Regions from separate parts of the Hymenobacter algoricola genome, predicted to be linked through region 2. Evidence: riboswitches for the same ligand, from Rfam matches in the RefSeq annotation. Region 2 holds a riboswitch; each other region holds the start of a gene.
The links. Region 2 has a riboswitch for S-adenosylmethionine ahead of ABD842_RS08020 (amino acid permease). Riboswitches for the same ligand answer to the same signal wherever they lie in the genome.
Positions count from the first base shown of each region.

Region 1: another riboswitch for S-adenosylmethionine. It lies ahead of ABD842_RS03755 (O-acetylhomoserine aminocarboxypropyltransferase/cysteine synthase family protein); the one in region 2 lies ahead of ABD842_RS08020 (amino acid permease).
Region 3: another riboswitch for S-adenosylmethionine. It lies ahead of metH (methionine synthase); the one in region 2 lies ahead of ABD842_RS08020 (amino acid permease).

Region 1 is NZ_BAABDH010000015.1:77,419-83,149, forward strand. It holds gene ABD842_RS03750 (homoserine O-acetyltransferase family protein) at 1-770, opposite strand, end outside; gene ABD842_RS03755 (O-acetylhomoserine aminocarboxypropyltransferase/cysteine synthase family protein) at 1,085-2,464, opposite strand; SAM riboswitch class I at 2,849-2,961, opposite strand; gene ABD842_RS03760 (LysM peptidoglycan-binding domain-containing protein) at 3,138-3,431, opposite strand; gene ABD842_RS03765 (hypothetical protein) at 3,658-4,071, shown strand; gene ABD842_RS03770 (erythromycin esterase family protein) at 4,470-5,731, shown strand, end outside.
Region 2 is NZ_BAABDH010000024.1:49,942-55,672, reverse strand. It holds gene ABD842_RS08030 (hypothetical protein) at 1-409, shown strand, start outside; gene ABD842_RS08025 (EcsC family protein) at 457-1,206, shown strand; SAM riboswitch class I at 1,501-1,593, shown strand; gene ABD842_RS08020 (amino acid permease) at 1,886-3,346, shown strand; gene ABD842_RS08015 (TSUP family transporter) at 3,572-5,095, opposite strand; gene ABD842_RS08010 (NADPH-dependent assimilatory sulfite reductase hemoprotein subunit) at 5,276-5,731, opposite strand, start outside.
Region 3 is NZ_BAABDH010000034.1:29,666-35,396, forward strand. It holds gene metH (methionine synthase) at 1-2,586, opposite strand, end outside; SAM riboswitch class I at 2,657-2,763, opposite strand; gene ABD842_RS09080 (PA14 domain-containing protein) at 2,879-4,015, shown strand; gene ABD842_RS09085 (hypothetical protein) at 4,025-5,722, opposite strand.

The sequences.
Region 1 (5,731 bases), on a different contig from region 2:
CGGCTCAGGGCCACGTAGCTGTAGGCGTCGAAGCGGGCCACGAGCTTGGCGCCCTGGTACTGCTGGTAGGAGCTGGCCCGGAAATCGGTGAGCCGCTCCCCATCCGGCTCAGCCTGGCTACCGGCGTAGGCGTCGTAGCTGCGGTAGCTGAGCAGGGCCACGGCCCGGGCCGCCTGCAGCCCGGCCTTTCCCCCGTCCGGCGTAGCCGAAAAGTAGGTTGGGTCGGCGAAGATGGCCAGCCGCTGGGCCTCGTTGAAGGCAATGCCCCAGGGCGAATGCTGGGCGCTGGTAGCCAGCAGCACCAGGTGGTCGAACACGGCGGGCTGCTGCACGGCCCACTCCAGCGCCTGCTGCCCGCCCAGCGAGCCGCCAATCAGGGTGTGAATCTTGGCCAGGCCCAGCTGCTGCCGCAGCTGCTCGTGGACGGCCACCATGTCGCGGATGGTCACCAGCGGAAACTCCTGGTAGAGTGGCTCGGCGCCGGCTGCTACCGGCGTGAGCGGACCGGTAGAGCCGTAGCAGGAGCCCAGAATGTTGGCGCACACGATAAACCAGTCGGCGGGGTCGAAATGGCCGCCGGGGCCGAACAGGCCGGGCCACCAGCTGAGCACGTCGGCGTTGGCCGTCAGGGCGTGGCACACCCAGATAATGTTGTCGCGGGCGGCATTCAGCGTGCCCGCGGTGTGGTAGGCTACCCGCACCGTCGGCAGCACCGCGCCGCTTTCCAGCGACAGGGGCGTGGGCAGGGCAAATACCTGGGAGCTGTTCATATATTCTTGTTTGGCACTTAAAGCTTAGATTTTAGAGCTGAGCACCTGGACCAATGCCCGCAGTTCAGGCGTTTCAGGCCAGACTCTGAGCTCTGAGTTCTATTTTCTCAGGTTTCAATTCTGGGTTTTCAAACTACTACAATAGCGCACGGGCTGAACCAGCTAGAATGCCGGCTCAACCCGGGCTATTGTGGGTTTGGGCAGGCCGTCTCCTCTCTCACAACAAAACGACCCGCCCGCGCCCCAAGCTGCTCCGACCGGAAAAGGCGGCGGCTTCCGCCTGCGCTAAAAAAGCTGCCGCCGGTTTCCTCTCTCTAGACTTCCAGCGGAGCAGCGTGTTCTACCTCGGGCTGCAGCAGCGTGCTGCCCGATTCGTCCGGCGTAGCGGCGTTGCGCACGGCCTCAAAAGCCTGGGCCAGATCCGCCCGGATATCGTCGAAATGCTCGATGCCCACCGACAGCCGCAAGGAGGTCGGGGTGACGCCGGCGGCCAGCTGCTCGGCTTCGGAGAGCTGCTGGTGGGTGGTGGCCGAGGGCTGAATGATGAGCGTCTTGGCGTCGCCCACGTTGGCCAGATGACTCACCAGCTTCAGGTTGTCGATGAAGCGCGTAGCCGTTTCCTTGCTGCCTTTGAGCTGGAAGCTGAGCACGCCGCCAAAGCCGCGCTTCAGGTATTTCTGGGCCAGGCCGTGGTAAGGGCTGCTTTTCAACCCCGGATAGTTCACGCTTTCCACCTGCGGGTGCTGCTCCAGCCAGGTGGCCACGCGCAGGGCGTTTTCCACCGTCCGCTCCACCCGCAGGCTCAGCGTTTCGAGGCCGATCAGCAGCTGAAACGAGTTGAACGGGCTGATGGCGGGGCCAAAGTCGCGCAGCCCTTCCACCCGGGCCCGGATGATGAAGGCAATGTTGCCGAACGGCCCGCCCTTGCCGAATACGTCGTTGAATACGAGGCCGTGGTAGCCTTCGGAAGGCTCGGTGAACTGCGGAAACTTGCCGTTGCCGAAGTCGTACGTGCCGCCATCCACAATCACGCCGCCCACGCTGGTGCCGTGGCCGCCAATCCACTTCGTGGCCGACTCCACCACGATGTGGGCCCCGTGCTCCAGGGGCCGGAACAGGTAGCCGCCCGCCCCGAACGTGTTGTCCACAATCAGCGGCAGGTCGTGCTTGTTGGCAATGGCCGCAATCCGCTCGAAGTCGGGGATGCTGTAGCTTGGGTTGCCGATGGTTTCGAGGTAGATGGCCTTGGTGTTGTCGTCAAGCAGCGCCTCGAAGGAGGCCGGGTTGTCGCCGTCGGCAAAGCGTGCCTCGATGCCCAGGCGCTTGAATGCTACCTTAAACTGGTTGTAGGTGCCGCCGTAGAGGAAGGCCGTACTCACGAAGTTGTCGCCGGCCTGCAGGATGTTGTTCAGGGCAATGAACTGGGCCGCCTGCCCCGAGCTGGTAGCCAGGGCTGCCACGCCGCCTTCCAGGGCCGCCACGCGCTGCTCAAACACGTCGGTCGTCGGGTTCATCAGGCGGGTGTAGATGTTGCCGAACTCCTTCAGGGCAAACAGGTTGGCCCCGTGCTCAGCGTTCTTGAACACGTAGGACGTGGTCTGGTACAGCGGTACGGCGCGGGCGCCGGTAGTGGGGTCGGGCTGCTGACCGGCGTGGAGCTGCAGCGTTTCGAAGTGATGGGCTGGCGTGGACATACTGGTTCGGAGGTTAAGAAGGATTACGGAAAGAAAAGACAGGATTTGAGCCGGGAGCCAAGACTCCCACGGGACCGGGCCAGGCGCGGCCCTGCGGCTGAAAAGCGGGGTCAGGAGCCAGCCGGGACCCCGCGGGAAGCGCACAAAAAGTGGCTGCCGGATGCAGGGTAAGCCGTAAAAAGAAAAAAGGGAGGGGACGCTAGGCCAGACTCAGGCTAGCAACAACACGCGCAACAACAGCCCATTCGCATGCGGGCGGCCTGGGGGGCCGCAAGGGCCAGCGCAGCAGAACTGCGGAAACCCATCGGCCGGCTGGCTTGCCGCGCAGCAGCCAGAGGGGAAGGGTTCGGAAGGGCGGAGGAGGGGGAATTTTTCATGGCACTCAACTTATCTGTCCCGCGGGCCTGGGCCGGTCGGGCAGGAATTGGCACCTTTCGCTTTACCGAAGGTTGCCAGTGGGTCACGGAGCCTGTTCTCTCGCCACTTCTGCATAAAGTCTGAAAATCGCCCCACCGTTAGCGGGGGAGTACCGGATTGGTAGGTGCAAATGTACACCCGGAATTGAGAAGCGCAAATCCGGGGAAAAGTTTTCCGTCTTTTTCTCTGGGGCACAAAAAAACGCTGCTCCGGGCCGGAGCAGCGTTTTTGGCAGGAATCAGGGCCGGGAAAAGACCTACAGCGTCGGCAGTGTCAGGACCTGGCCTACTTCGATATGGTCGGGGTTGGCGCCGATGGTGGCTTTGTTGGCATCGTAAATCTGGTGCCACTTGGCAGCGTCGCCGTAGTGGTTTTTGGCAATTTTCGACAGCGAGTCGCCGCTGGCTACGGTGTAGGTGCTGCCGGCGGCCGCGGGCTTGGCGGCGCCATCTTTGGTACCGAAGAAGTCGGTGCCCCCGGCAGCGGCGGGCTTGGGCGCTTCAACGGGTTTTTCTTCGCCTTTATTGCTGAGGAAATCGAACAGTCCCATGGTTGTGTGTCGGTTAGGGTGAATGGAGAGAAGATTCGTAGTGGCCTAAGCCTCACGGTTTCAGGCGTTCTTACGCCCCGCTACTGATTAGGTTGCCGCGAACAGAAAGAGAATATAGGGCCTTAACTCTTTTCCCCGCTTGCCGTAAGAAACGCCGGCCCAAGGCTATGCCTGGGGTCATTGATGCTGACTTCTCCCCTCTTTTCAACCCTCACACCCCCTTTCCATGAACCGCGCCACCACTCCCCTGCACTACCTGGCCAGCCTGCTGCTGCTCGTAGCCCTGTTCGTCTCTAGCTGCAGCCAGCCCGATAAGGTCGGCGAAACCAACATGCTCTACGGCACCGAAAGCAAAGTGTGGAAAACCGACAAGGAAACCACCGCCACCGGCGACAAAGTAGCCCAGACCGATGCCGACGAGGATACCGAGCTGCGCTTCTTCGCCAATGGAACCTTCAACATGACTTCGTCCGCTCAGACTATGCAGGGCAAGTACGTGTTCGACCAGCCCGGCAAGAAAATCACCCTCACGCCCGACGGCGGCACCACCAGCATGGCCTTCGACGTGACCAACCTGACGGAGAAGAAAATCACCCTGAAAGGTGCCGACGGCTCCTCCATGATGCTGGAAGCCGAATAAGGCTCTGGCCCCAGAATCAACCAAACTGCTGAAAGCCCTTTCGCCCCGTGCGAAAGGGCTTTTTGTTTCTGAATAAGTAACTGATGTTACGCGCGGCATTACTGAAACCCTGTTTGAGGAGCTAGAAGGCAGAAGCTGGAAGGCAGAATCAGAGCAGGTTGCAGATTCAAGGTGCGTCTGCTTTGGCACCCGTTTCGTTCCTTCCTCTTTTGCCTGCTCCCTCAACTCCTACGCTTCCAACTCCTAACTCCTGTCCTGACTCCTAACTTCTCACAGCCGACAACCCGCCTCACGCTGCGTAACATCAGTAAGCAATTAGGACTGGGCGGGTCTGGCTGGTTTCGGAGAAAGCCGTTAGCTTGCCGCATTCTTATCCTGCTTACCTCGATCATTACCCAATGGCTCTTTTTACCCGTCTGCTGACGGCCGGCCTGCTTTGCGCCAGCCTTGCCGCGCCAGCCCAAACCACCACTGCTGCACTGGTGGTGCACCCCATCCGCAGCATCAGCACCGCCGATACCAGCTTCGCCGATCTGGAATTTTTAACCCGGGAAATCGGCTCGGCCCGGGTGGTGCTGCTGGGTGAGCCCAGCCACGGCGAGGGCAACGTGTTTGAGGCCAAGGCCCGGCTCGTGCGCTTTCTGCAGCAGCGCATGGGCTTTACTACCCTGGCTTTCGAGAGCGGCTTCTACGAGGTGAACAAGGCCCAGCAGCAGCTCGATGCGGGCGTGTCGGCTTCGGAAGCGCTGGGCAACAGCGTGTTCGGTATCTGGACCGCCACCCAGGAATTTCAGCCCGTGGAAGACCTCATTGCGGCCCGCAAGCTGCGCGTAACGGGCTTCGACTCCCAGCTGACGGGCGCCTACGGCGAGGAGCTGGTCGACGATCTGGAGGTTTTTCTGGAGTCGCAGAAAGCCAGCGCCGCCATCAACTACGACTATCTGGACGAGGTGCTGGGCTTTATGCAGCATTTCAACGGCTTCCCGGCCGGCCACACCCTGGGCGAGTGGGAGCGGAACGTGAAGCTGGCCGACCGCCTGCTGGCGGGCGCGGGCACCACGCCCGCCCGCCGGGCCGCCGCCGAGCAGTGGCGCCAGACCCTGCGCAGCCTGCAGACCATGGCCCGCGACTACGTGCAGAACGACCCCGCGGTGAAAGACCACCGAACCTTCCAGGCCCGCGACAACAACCCCCGCGACGCGCAGATGGCCGACAATCTGCTGTGGTACCTGCGCCAGCACCCCCAGGAAAAAGTGATTTGCTGGGGTGCCACGGCCCATTTTGCCAACCAGATGCAGCTGATCGACAACGCGGAGATTCAGCAGTTCCGGCCCATGGGCTGGCACGTGAAAAAGGCCCTGGGCGCCCAGGCCTACATTCTGGGTACGGCTACCGCCGGGGGCAGCTACGCGGCCGTGGGCGAAGCCAGCCAGCCCATTGCCGCTCCGCCCGTTGGCAGCATGGAGGCCCGCCTCGACAGCCTGGGGGCGGAATATCTGTTCCTGAACCTGAAGCAGAACTACGGCAGCCGCCGCTTTTCGGCCTACTCCATCATGGAATATACCCCACTGGTAGCGGAGTGGGCGCAGGTCGTGGATGGCATCCTGTTTCTGAAAACCACCCGCCCGCCCCGTCTCCGGACGCGGCCGGCCGCCGAACT
Region 2 (5,731 bases):
GACGGGCTGGCTGCTGGCGTTGTGGGCCGCCTTGCCGACAACTCCCGGGGCGCCCGGGCGTCGCTGGCTGGCTTCGCTGCGGGTACCGGCGCTGGCCTACGCGCTGCTGCTGGCAGCCGGCGGCAACCAGCGCGCCGCCTGGCGGGAGTGGCTGGAAACGGCTCCTGCCTTTAAGCAGCAAAATGAGGCCCGCTCCCGCGCTATTCAGGCGGCCCAGGCGCAGGGGCAGCGCACGGTAGAAGTGACTGGCCTGCAAAACCTGACTCCCCACTACCTGCTCGTGCTCGGCGATCCGCTCAGCGAAGATGCCTCCTCCGAGCTGAACCGGGCCGTTGCCGGCTGGTTTCAGGTTGATTCGCTGCGGGTGCAGCAGCGCCATATCGAAGGGGTAGAAGTTAATTTTCACTAAGCGGGCCTGCGGGCAACCGCTGACGCCCGCCGCACCGTATCCGCTTCATGTCTTTCTCCTCCGACCAGCAAGCCTACGCCGAGCTGCAAGCCTGGCAGCAAAAGATGCAGCGGCCCCCGTCGCTGCTGAACCGCGTGGCCCGGCGGGTGCAGACGCGGCTCAATGCCCTGCTGCCCGAGAAAGTGCATGTAGCCCTGACGGCCGCCATCAAGCAGATGGTGCGCGGGGTGCTGTTCGGCTCCAGCCACACCACCCGCCAGCCGGTGCGGGACGCCCCGCTGGCTGCCCGCGAGGAAGCGGTGCGCCGCCACATCCGCTACTACCGCACCACGGCCGCGGCCGAAGGCGCCGTAACCGGCGCGGGCGGCTTCCTGCTGGGCCTGGCCGATTTTCCCCTGCTGCTGGGCCTCAAGCTCAAGCTGCTCTTCGACGTGGCCGCCCAGTACGGCTACGACGTGCAGGACTATTCCGAGCGGCTCTACCTGCTGCACATCTTCCAGCTGGCTTTCAGCAGCCAGCACACCCGCAACGAAACCTACCGCCGCCTCGCCGACTGGGACGCCTACCGCCACACCCTGCCCACCGACGTGCACGCGTTCGACTGGCGCACCTTCCAGCAGGAGTACCGCGACTACATCGACCTGGCCAAGCTGGCCCAGCTGGTGCCCGTCATCGGTGCGGCGGTGGGTGCGGTGGCCAATTACCGCCTCCTCGAGCAGCTTGGCGACACGGCCATGAACTGTTACCGGCTGCGCTACTTCGCTGCCCAGCCGCCAAAGCAATTGGAGAAGGAGTAGCGAAGTACAACGCCCCGAAAGAACGTCCTGCAGAGGCGCAGCCGAAGTATCTCGCGTGCGGATGTCGCAACAGTATTGTCATGCTTTATCTGGCGTCCGCGCAGCCGAAGTATCTCTGCCGCTTCGTTGCAAAATGGTAGTGATTACCACTCCAGCATCAGCACGCGAGATGCTTCGGCTGCACCTCTGCTGGACGTTCTGTGTACCTCTCAATTCCTGAATTTGGCCCCGGCTTGCAAATCCGGCTGGCCTCAACCTACCTTTGCGGCATCAATTCTTTCCCCCAAAGGATTGTTTTTATACAGAGGCGCTGAGAGACAGGCTCGACGAAGCGCCGGCAACCACCCGCAAGCCGCGGAACGGTGCCAATTCCTGCTCATATAAAAACAAGTTGCCGTGGACTGCTTCCCCAACCACCCCGTCCGAGTCGTTTTTGCCGCCGTATCTGCCGCGTCTGCGGGCCAGCTGCCGGGGTGTTGTTGCTGTTGTTGAGGCGCCGGTAGAGTGCTGCGCGGCCGGCTGAGCCCGAGGCCGCTTTTCCTCTGTTTTCTTTTTTCATGATGCCCGCCCCCGGCGCGGCCGCTGCTGCCCGGCGCCTTTGGCGCGCGACGCACATTGGCGCGTAGGGCGGGGCATCGTTCCACGATTCGCGAAGTGAAACTTCGCGTTACTCCCTGTTATGCTTAAAAAATCATTGGCGCTGCTCCAGCGGGAAGCGGCCGAAACGGGGGCGAATACCCTCAAGCGCAGCCTGGGCGGCTTTAGCCTGATTGCCATCGGCATCGGCGTTATCATCGGGGCGGGCTTGTTTTCGCTCACCGGCATTGCCGCGGCCAACAACGCCGGCCCGGCCGTCACGCTCTCCTTTCTGGTGGCCGCCGTGGGCTGCGCGTTTTCGGCCTTGTGCTACGCCGAGTTTGCCTCCATGGTGCCGGTGGCAGGCTCGGCCTACACCTATTCCTACGCCACCATGGGCGAGCTGTTCGCCTGGATTATCGGCTGGGACCTGATTCTGGAATACTCGGTGGGTGCGGCGACGGTGGCCATCAGCTGGTCGCAGTACCTGGTCAGGGTGCTCGACAAGTTCAACCTGCACATTCCGCCCCAGCTGGTGATGTCGCCGTTTGAAACCGCCAAGCTGGCCGACGGCGCGGTGGTGTCGGGGGTCGTCAACGTGCCGGCCATGCTGATTGTGCTGGCCATCACGGCCATCATCATCCGCGGCACCTCGGGCTCGGCGTGGTTTAATGCCCTGGTGGTTACGCTCAAGGTGGCCGTGGTGCTGGTATTCATCGCCCTGGGCTGGCAGTACATCGACCCGGCCAACTACCAGCCCTACATCCCCCAGAACACCGGCACCTTCGGCGAGTTCGGCCTGAGCGGCATCCTGCGCGGGGCCGGGGTGGTGTTCTTCGTCTTCATCGGCTTCGACATCGTGGCCACCATGGCCCAGGAAACCAAGAATCCGCAGAAGAACATGCCCATCGGCATCATCGGCTCCCTGCTGGTCTGCACCGTGCTGTTCGTGCTCTTCGGCCACGTGCTGACCGGCGTCGCCAACTATACCGAGTTCAAGAACAGCGCCGCGCCGGTAGCCATTGCCATCGAGAAGACGCCCTACGGCTGGCTGAGCTCGGCCATCATCATTGCCATTCTCATCGGCTACACCTCCGTGATTCTGGTGGACCTGATGGGGCAGAGCCGGGTGTTTTTCTCGATGTCGAAGGACGGGCTGCTGCCGAAGATCTTCTCCGAAATCCACCCCATTTTCCGCACCCCGCACAAGTCGAACCTGCTGCTGGGCTTGTTTATCAGCTTGTTTGCCGGCTTCGTGCCCATTTCCGTGGTCGGCGAGATGACCAGCATCGGCACGCTGCTGGCCTTCGTGATGGTGTGCCTGGGCATTCTGATCATGCGCAAAAAGGAGCCCGATGCCCCCCGCGGCTTCCGCACGCCCTGGGTGCCCGTGGTGCCCATCCTCGGCATCCTGACCTGCCTGCTGATGATGGTGTCCTTGCCGCTCGATACCTGGCTGCGCCTGTTCGGGTGGCTGGCCATCGGGCTGGCTATCTACTACGGCTACGGCAAGAAGCACAGCAAGCTGCGGCAGCAGGCGGAAGCGGAGCAGACAAGCAGCTAACAAGAAAAACACGCCGGTCATCCTCCATCTGGCGTCCGCTTGCGAAGGACCTGCCTCTTCGCCACTGCTAAGCCCGATAAATGAGCAAAGCCCTTTACCAGCGGATGGTAAAGGGCTTTTTGTGTTGAACTACGTTCGGCAGAGAATTCGAGGCAGGTCCTTCGCTGCACTTCGTTGCGCTCAGGATGACAGCCGAAGAGGACTACCTATTACCTGCCAGCTGACTTACACAAACAGCTTGCGCAAGGCCCACAAACTCCACACAATCACCATCAGCCCTACGCCCACAAACATCCAGCGGACCGGGATGCGGCCGGCCAGGCGGGCGGCCAGGGGCGCGGCGGCCACGCCGCCCACAATGAGGCCCAGCACAATCTGCCAGTGGGTGATGCCGATGGTGGCGAAAAAGGTGAGGGCGCTGGCGAAGGTCACGAAGAACTCGGCCACGCTCACCGAGCCGATGACGTACTGCGGCGTGCGGCCCCCGGCAATGAGCGTGCTGGTCACCAGCGGCCCCCAGCCCCCGCCCCCGAACGAGTCGAGGAAGCCGCCGGCCGCGGCCAGCAGCCCCAGCTTGGTGTGCTTGGTACGGGGCCCGGGCTTGCGGAAAGCCTTGCTCAGAATGCGCAGCCCCAGCAGCAGCAGGTATACGGCCAGCAGGGGCTTGACGTAGCCGGCGTATTGCTCCCCGAACTGCGAGAGCAGGTAGGCGCCCGCAATGGCGCCCAGCACGCCCGGAATCAGCAGCACCTTAAACAGGCGCTTGTTCACGTTGCCGAAGCGGTAGTGATGGTAGCCCGAGGCGCCGCTGGCAAACATTTCGGCGGTGTGAATGCTGGCACTCACGGCCGCCGGGGCAATGTTCAGGCTCATCAGGCTGATGGCCGTCACCACCCCGTAGCCCATGCCCAGCAGCCCGTCTATAATCTGCGCGCCGAAGCCGATGGCCACGAAAAGGTAGAACAGCTGCGAGTCGGCGGCCACGTCCCAGACCTGCTGCCAGGTGACGTAGTAGGAGAGGATGTTGAAGCTTAGCATGGCCGCAAAGGCCAGCAGCGACCAGGTGGCCAGCCGCCGCCACTTGGCCGCCGCCGGCGACTCGTAGGCCGGCTCCCCGGCCAGCTCGGCCGTCACGGCGTTCAGCGACTTCACCTTGTGGGCAAAGTCGCCGGCCAGCCGGCCGCGGATGGCGGTCATGTGCTGCAGCACGCTGTGCAGCTCGTCGGGCAGGGCTTCGTGCAGCACCACGCGCAGCCGCTTGGCCACCGTGGGCGACTTGCCGTTGGTGGAAATGGCGATTTTCAGGTCGCCCTTCTGCACGATGGAGCCCAGGTAGAAGTCGCACTCGGCCGGGGTGTCGGCCACGTTGCAGAGCAGGCGCTGGGCCGTGGCCTGGGCCTTGACCAGGCGGTTGACCGCCGGGTCGTTGGTGGCCACGAACACGATGTCGTGGCCGAGCAGGTCGCGCAGGTCGTATGATTTCTCGCGCAGCAGCAGGTGCGGATACGTGGCGGGGAGGGCCAGAATCTCGGGGCGGAAGGTTTCACTGACCACCGTAATGGCCGTAGCCGGGCTGTTGACCAGAATGGCGGTGAGCTTCTCCAGCCCTACGAACCCGCCGCCCACGAGCAGCACCCGCAGGTTTTCCAGCTTCAGAAAAACCGGGAACAGGGAGTTGGTGGCCGGCGGCGCGGCCAGCACCGGTCCCGGCGGCGGCAGGCCGGTGGCAGAGGAAGGTGACGGGGTCATGGTTGGGTTGTGGAGGGCGGACCAGCCGAGGCCGGGGGGAAAAGATAGTCAGAAATGCAATAAGATGCTGACGGATCAGGAGTTACCAGGGTAGGGCCTTGGCCATTCATTTACCAGAACGTCATTCCGAGCGCAGCGCAGCGGAGTCGAGGAATGACGTTCTTTTATCGTGCTTGCCCGCTACGCGTGGAAGTTCTGCCCGTGCGTGGTGGCCGCCACAACACCGTGGCGCACGACAAAGTCCCCGAACCGCTCGGCCGGCCCGCGCTGCCGGGCGTAGGCTTCGAGCAGGGGCGTCAGCTCGCGCAGGATGCCGTCTTCGTCGAGCTGCTCCCGGTAGAGCTTGTTGAGCCGCTCGCCGGCGTGGTTGGCACCCAGGTAGAGGTTGTACTTGCCGATGGCGCGGCCCACCAGCCCGATTTCGCCCAGGTAGGGCCGGGCGCAGCCGTTGGGGCAGCCCGTCATCCGGATCAGGATGCCGTCGTCGGTCAGGCCGTTGGCCCGGATGACGGCGTCGAGGCGGTCCAGCAGCTGGGGCAGATACCGCTCGGCTTCGGCGAAGGCCAGCGAGCAGGTGTTCAGCGCCACGCAGGCCAGGGAGTTCAGGCGGAGCGCGGTCTGCTTCTCGGTCCGGCT
Region 3 (5,731 bases), on a different contig from region 2:
TTTCAGGCCGCGCTTCTCCATTTCCTGGGCCACGTACACCATCTCATCGAGGCTGGGCGTAATCAGGCCGCTGAGGCCGATGATGTCGACCTGCTGCTTCACGGCCTCGTCCAGAATCCGCTCCAGGGGCACCATCACGCCCAGGTCCACGATGTCGAAGTTGTTGCAGGCCAGCACCACGCCCACGATGTTCTTACCGATGTCGTGCACGTCGCCTTTCACCGTGGCCAGCAGGATTTTGCCGGCCGTCTGCCGCTCCTGCCCGCGCTTGTCGGCCAGCAGGTAGGGCTCCAGGTAGGCCACGGCCTTTTTCATCACCCGGGCCGACTTCACCACCTGGGGCAGAAACATCTTGCCGGCCCCGAACAGGTCGCCGACCACGTTCATGCCGGCCATCAGCGGGCCTTCAATAACTTCCAAAGGCCGGCCGACCTGCCGGCGCACTTCCTCGGTGTCCTGGTCGATAAACTCGGTGATGCCGCGCACCAAGGCGTGTTGCAGCCGCTCGGCCACGGGCAGGCTGCGCCAGGCGTCGGCCACCACTTCCACCTTGCCTTTCTGCTGCACGGTTTCGGCGAAGTCGACCAGCCGCTCGGTGGCGTCGGCGCGGCGGTTGAGCAGCACGTCTTCCACCAATTCGAGCAGGTCTTTGGGCACCTCGTCGTACACGGCCAGCTGGCTGGGGTTCACGATGCCCATATCCAGGCCGGCGCGGATGGCGTGGTAGAGGAAGCTGGAGTGAATGGCCTCGCGCACCACGTCGTTGCCGCGGAAGGAGAAGCTGATGTTGCTGATGCCGCCGGAAGTCAGCGCCCCGGGCAGGTTGGCCTTGATCCAGCGCACGGCCTCGATAAAGTCGAGGGCATAGTTGCGGTGCTCCTCCATGCCGGTACCCACCGTGAGGATGTTGGGGTCGAAGATGATGTCCTGGGGCGGGAAGCCCACTTCGTTCACCAGAATGTCGTAGCTGCGCTTGCACACCGCAATTTTCTTCTCAAACGTGTCGGCCTGGCCGGTTTCGTCGAAGGCCATGACCACCACGGCGGCGCCGTACTGGCGCACGGTGCGGGCGTGCTGCCGGAATACGTCCTCGCCCTCTTTCAGCGAAATCGAGTTGACGATGCTCTTGCCCTGCACGCACTTCAGGCCGGCTTCGAGCACGGTCCACTTCGAGGAGTCAATCATCACCGGCACCCGGGAAATGTCGGGCTCGGAGGCAATCAGGTTCAGAAACGTCGTCATGGCCTGCTCCGAGTCGAGCATGCCTTCGTCCATGTTCACGTCGAGCACCTGGGCACCGCCTTCCACCTGGTCGCGGGCCACCTGCAGGGCGGCTTCGTAGGAGCCGGTGCGGATCAGGCGGGCAAAGGCCCGGGAGCCGGTCACGTTGCACCGCTCGCCCACGTTCACAAACAGGCTGTCGGGGTAGATATTGAAGGGCTCCAGACCAGACAAGCGCGTGGCGCTTGAATTAGTAATTAGTAATTGAGAAGTAGTAATTGGCTCGTCGGCTTGCTGGTCGTCGGCAATTCTTAATTCTTCATTACTAATTACTAATTGCGCATTGCGGAGCTGAGGAAGTGGGCGTGGCGCGTAGCGCTGAGCCAGCTTACTCAGCTCCGCAATGTGCTGGGGCGTGGTGCCGCAGCAGCCCCCGGCCACCGTCACGATGCCTTCCTTCAGGTAATTCTCGACCACGGCCGCGAATTCCTGGGCCGACTCGTCGTAGCCGCCGAAGGCATTCGGCAGGCCGGCGTTGGGGTAGGCGGAAATATGCACGTCGGCAATCCGGCTCAGCTCCCTGACGTAGATGTGCAGCTGGTCGGCGCCCAAAGCGCAGTTCAGCCCCACGCTCAGCAGCGGTAAGTGGCTGATGGAGTTCCAGAAGGCTTCCACCGTCTGCCCCGACAACGTGCGGCCGGAGGCGTCGGTGATGGTGCCCGAAATCATGACCGGCACCACTTTGCCGCCTTCGTCGAAGAACTTCTGCACCGCGTACAGCGCGGCCTTGGCGTTGAGCGTGTCGAAGATGGTTTCGATAAGCAGCGTGTCGGAGCCGCCGTCGATCAGGCCGCGCACCTGCTCCAGGTAAGCCGCGGCCAGCTCGTCGAAGGTCACGGCGCGGAAGCCGGGCCGGTTCACGTCGGGCGACAGGGAAGCGGTGCGGTTGGTGGGCCCCACGGCCCCGGCCACGAAGCGCGGCTTGTGCGGCTCGCGGGCGGTGAATTCGTCGGCTACCTCTTTGGCAATCCGGGCTGATTCGAAGTTGAGCTCATATACGATATGCTCCAAACCATAATCGGCCTGGGCGATGGTGGTGCCGCTGAAGGTGTTGGTTTCCACCATGTCGGCCCCGGCGGCGAAGTAGTCGTGGTGGATGCCGCGGATGATGTCGGGGCGGGTCAGGCTCAGCAGGTCGTTGTTGCCGCGCAGGGGCTTGGGATGATCCGCGAAGCGCGGGCCGCGGAAGTCGGCCTCTTCCAGCGGGTGGCGCTGAATCATGGTGCCCATGGCGCCATCGAGCACGAGGATGCGCTGCTGCAGAATAGCGTAAAGCGGGGAGTCGGGGCGGAGCGTCGGTTGCATAGCGGCTTCTCTTCTAATGAGGCGGTACCAAAAAGCCTATCCAGAAAGAGCCGCGCAAGGGCGAGTCCGGTACTTATCTTTATTCGCCGCCGAAACGCCGAAATGGGAGTTGGCACCTTGTGTAGCAGGTTGCCAAGACGTCGTCGGGCCCAGTCCCTCGGTCTTTCTGGATAAGTAACATCACGAAGATACTGCAGGAAACTCCGGAATCCAATTTTGGCCCGAGGGCGCGCGTTATCTGTTACGTTTGGAATATTACCCCTAATTCGGGCGTTTCCGCTAGCTGCTGCTCATGCTGTGTCGTCTCCGCTTCCGGCTATTGCTTGCCACGCTGCTGCTGCTGCTGCTGCTGGCCGGGCGGCTGCGGGCGCAGCCGCGGCCCGCCACGCCCGGCGACGGCCTGCGCGGGCACTACTACGACGGCCAGAACTTCGGGCAGCTCGTGCTGACCCGCGTTGATCCGACCATCGACTTCAACTGGACCATTGAGGGCCCCAGTCCGGCCGGGCGCACCTTTGCGGCCCCGGGGCCCGGTGTGCCGCCCGAGTATTTCTCGGTGCGCTGGCTGGGGCACATCTACATTCCCGTCACGGGCCGCTACACGTTCCGCATTCTCAACGACGACGGCATGCGGGTGTGGCTGGGCGGCAAAAGAATTCTCAGCGCCTGGCGCGACCAGGTCGCCACCGAGTCGGCCGCCGAAATTCAGCTTACCGGCGGCCGCTACTATCCGCTGCGGGTAGAATATTGCCAGGTGCAGTGGGATACCCGCGCCCAGCTCACCTGGCAGCAGCCTGGTGCAGCGGCCGAGCCCCGGCCCATCCCGACGGCCAGCCTCTACGCCACGCTGCCGCCTTCCGCCCGCCCGATTTCGGCTCCCGCCACTGCCCGGCCGGCCGCTCCGACGGCGCCGGCCGCGGCCCCCGCTCCCCCGTCCCGGGTTGCGTCCAGGCCCACCGTGCGGCCCACCGTCTCGCGGGGAGCCAAGCCGGCGCCGCGCCGGCGGCCAGTGCTGCCCCGCCGCGGCGCCGCGCTGCCCGCCGCCGATAGCCTCACCACCGCGGTGCCCGACCTGGCCACCCTGCGTAAAGGTGCCGTAGTGCCGCTGACCAATCTGTATTTCACCCAAAGCACTGCCACCCTGCTGCCCGCCTCGCGCCCCCTGTTGAACCAGCTGGCCCGCACCCTGCGCGCCCGGCCCGCGCTGCGCCTGGAAATTGCCGGCCACACCGATAACGTGGGCGAGCCGGCCCTGAACCTGCGCCTGTCGGAGCAGCGGGCCCGCACCGTGCGGCAGTACCTCGTGCAGCAGGGTATCGACTCGGTGCGCCTCACGGCCCGCGGCTACGGCGGCACCCGTCCCGTAGCCGACAACCACGACCCCGGGCAGCGCCCCCGCAACCGCCGGGTGGAAGTGGTGGTGCAGTGAGCCGGCGGGTTAAGGCCGGCCGGCGGAGCCGGGTAGGATTTCCAAGCTCAGAATATCGGCCCCCAGCGCCGGCAGCCACAGGCGCTGCCGGACGTGGTGCCGGCGCAGAAAATCGGCCACGGCCGGGGTGGGCGGCGTGTTCGGGTTCAGGTCGAACAGCATCATAACCGGCTGGCTGGTCCGCAGGGGCTGGTGGGCCAGCAGGGAGTCGACGTCCAGAATGACGTGGCCGGCCAGGCGGGCGGCTATTTCGACGCGCTTGTTGTAGTAGTTGCGACCCACGATGATGGGCTGGCCGGGGTGCGCGGTGCGCAGCAGCCGGTCGAGGCGGGCCACGTCGGCGGGCCGGCCCGGGGCCTTGTCGATGGAAAAGGCCGGCTCGGTCAGCAGCAGCCGGGCCGTGCGCCGGCCGCGCGTGGCCACCGCCAGCAGCAAAGACGCCGCCAGCAGCCCCAGCACCGCCGCGCGCAACCCGGCGGGCCGGAGCGCGGGCCGGCTCACTGCTACGACCAGCACCATTGCGGAAATACTCATAAAGGCCGGCAGGAAGTAGCGCGTATCGGCCACGTAGGTCCAGCGGCCCCCGGCAAACCAGCCGACCAGCGCGGCGGGGTAGCGCAGGGAAATAGCCGTCAGCAGCCCGGCGCAGAGCAGGGCCGTGCCGCCCGCCAGCAGGTGAAACAGCACCGGCCGCGTGGGCCAGAGCCGGCCCCGGCGGTGGGCCGCCCGCCCCACCCGGCGCCAGCCCCGCCACAGCCCCGTGGCCACCACCGCCGAAACAAGCAGCACCGCGGCTGTCCGCAGTCCCGCGCCCGTGGGCAGGCGGCTGAAGTCCAGCTCATTCGAGAAAAAGCTGTGGTACAAAACCGGGTCGAACTGCAGCAGGTGGTGCCAGTACAGCCCCAGCGTGGCGGCGCCGGCCGGCTCGGTGGTGAGCTGGGTGTAGAACTTGGTGATGTAGTAAGCGTCGCCCGCCACGCGGGCCTGATACAGGAGCAGCCCGCAAATGAGCGCCACCAAAAACAAGAGCCCCGCCAGCGCCGGCCGCACCAGCCGGGGCCGCCAGCGCCAGCCGAACAGCAGCAGCGCCAGCGGCAGAAAGAAAGCCAGCGGGTAGTAGGCAAACCGGAAAAGGCAGGCCGCGAAGCCCAGTCCAGCCATGAGCAGCGCCGCCCCGAGCAGCTGGTGCCGCTGCCCGGCGGGCCGGGTGAGTAAGTTGAACAGCACTGCCAGTCCGCCCGAATAGCAGGCCAGGGCCAGCAGATCGGTACCGAACAGCAGGTGAAAGGGCGCGTTGCTCAGGCCCCAGAACAGGAAAACAACCGTCGGCGCGTAGGGCGCCAGGTCGCGCCGCAGCGGCTTGAGCAGGTACCACCACGCCAGCAGCAGCCCCAGCAGCCCGGCCCAGTGCGTGGCCTGGGTAGCAGCCAGGACTTCCGGCGGCCCCCCGCGCAGCAGGCCCGCCAGCAGCCAGGCGTAGCCGGGCGGCCACAGGTTGAGCGGCTCAAAAACCGGGGCCGACAAATCCAGCCAGTTGGCGCGGGCCAGGCTGATGCCGTGGCCGCGCAGCAGGTTGACGGCGCTTTCGGTCTGGGTCTGCATGTCGCGGGTGAGCGGGGGCATGGCCAGCTCGTGGGCCCAGCGCAGCAGCACGGCCAGCCCGAAGGCCACACGATTGAGCAGGGGCCAGGGCAGCTTGTGGGGCATAGAGGCAGC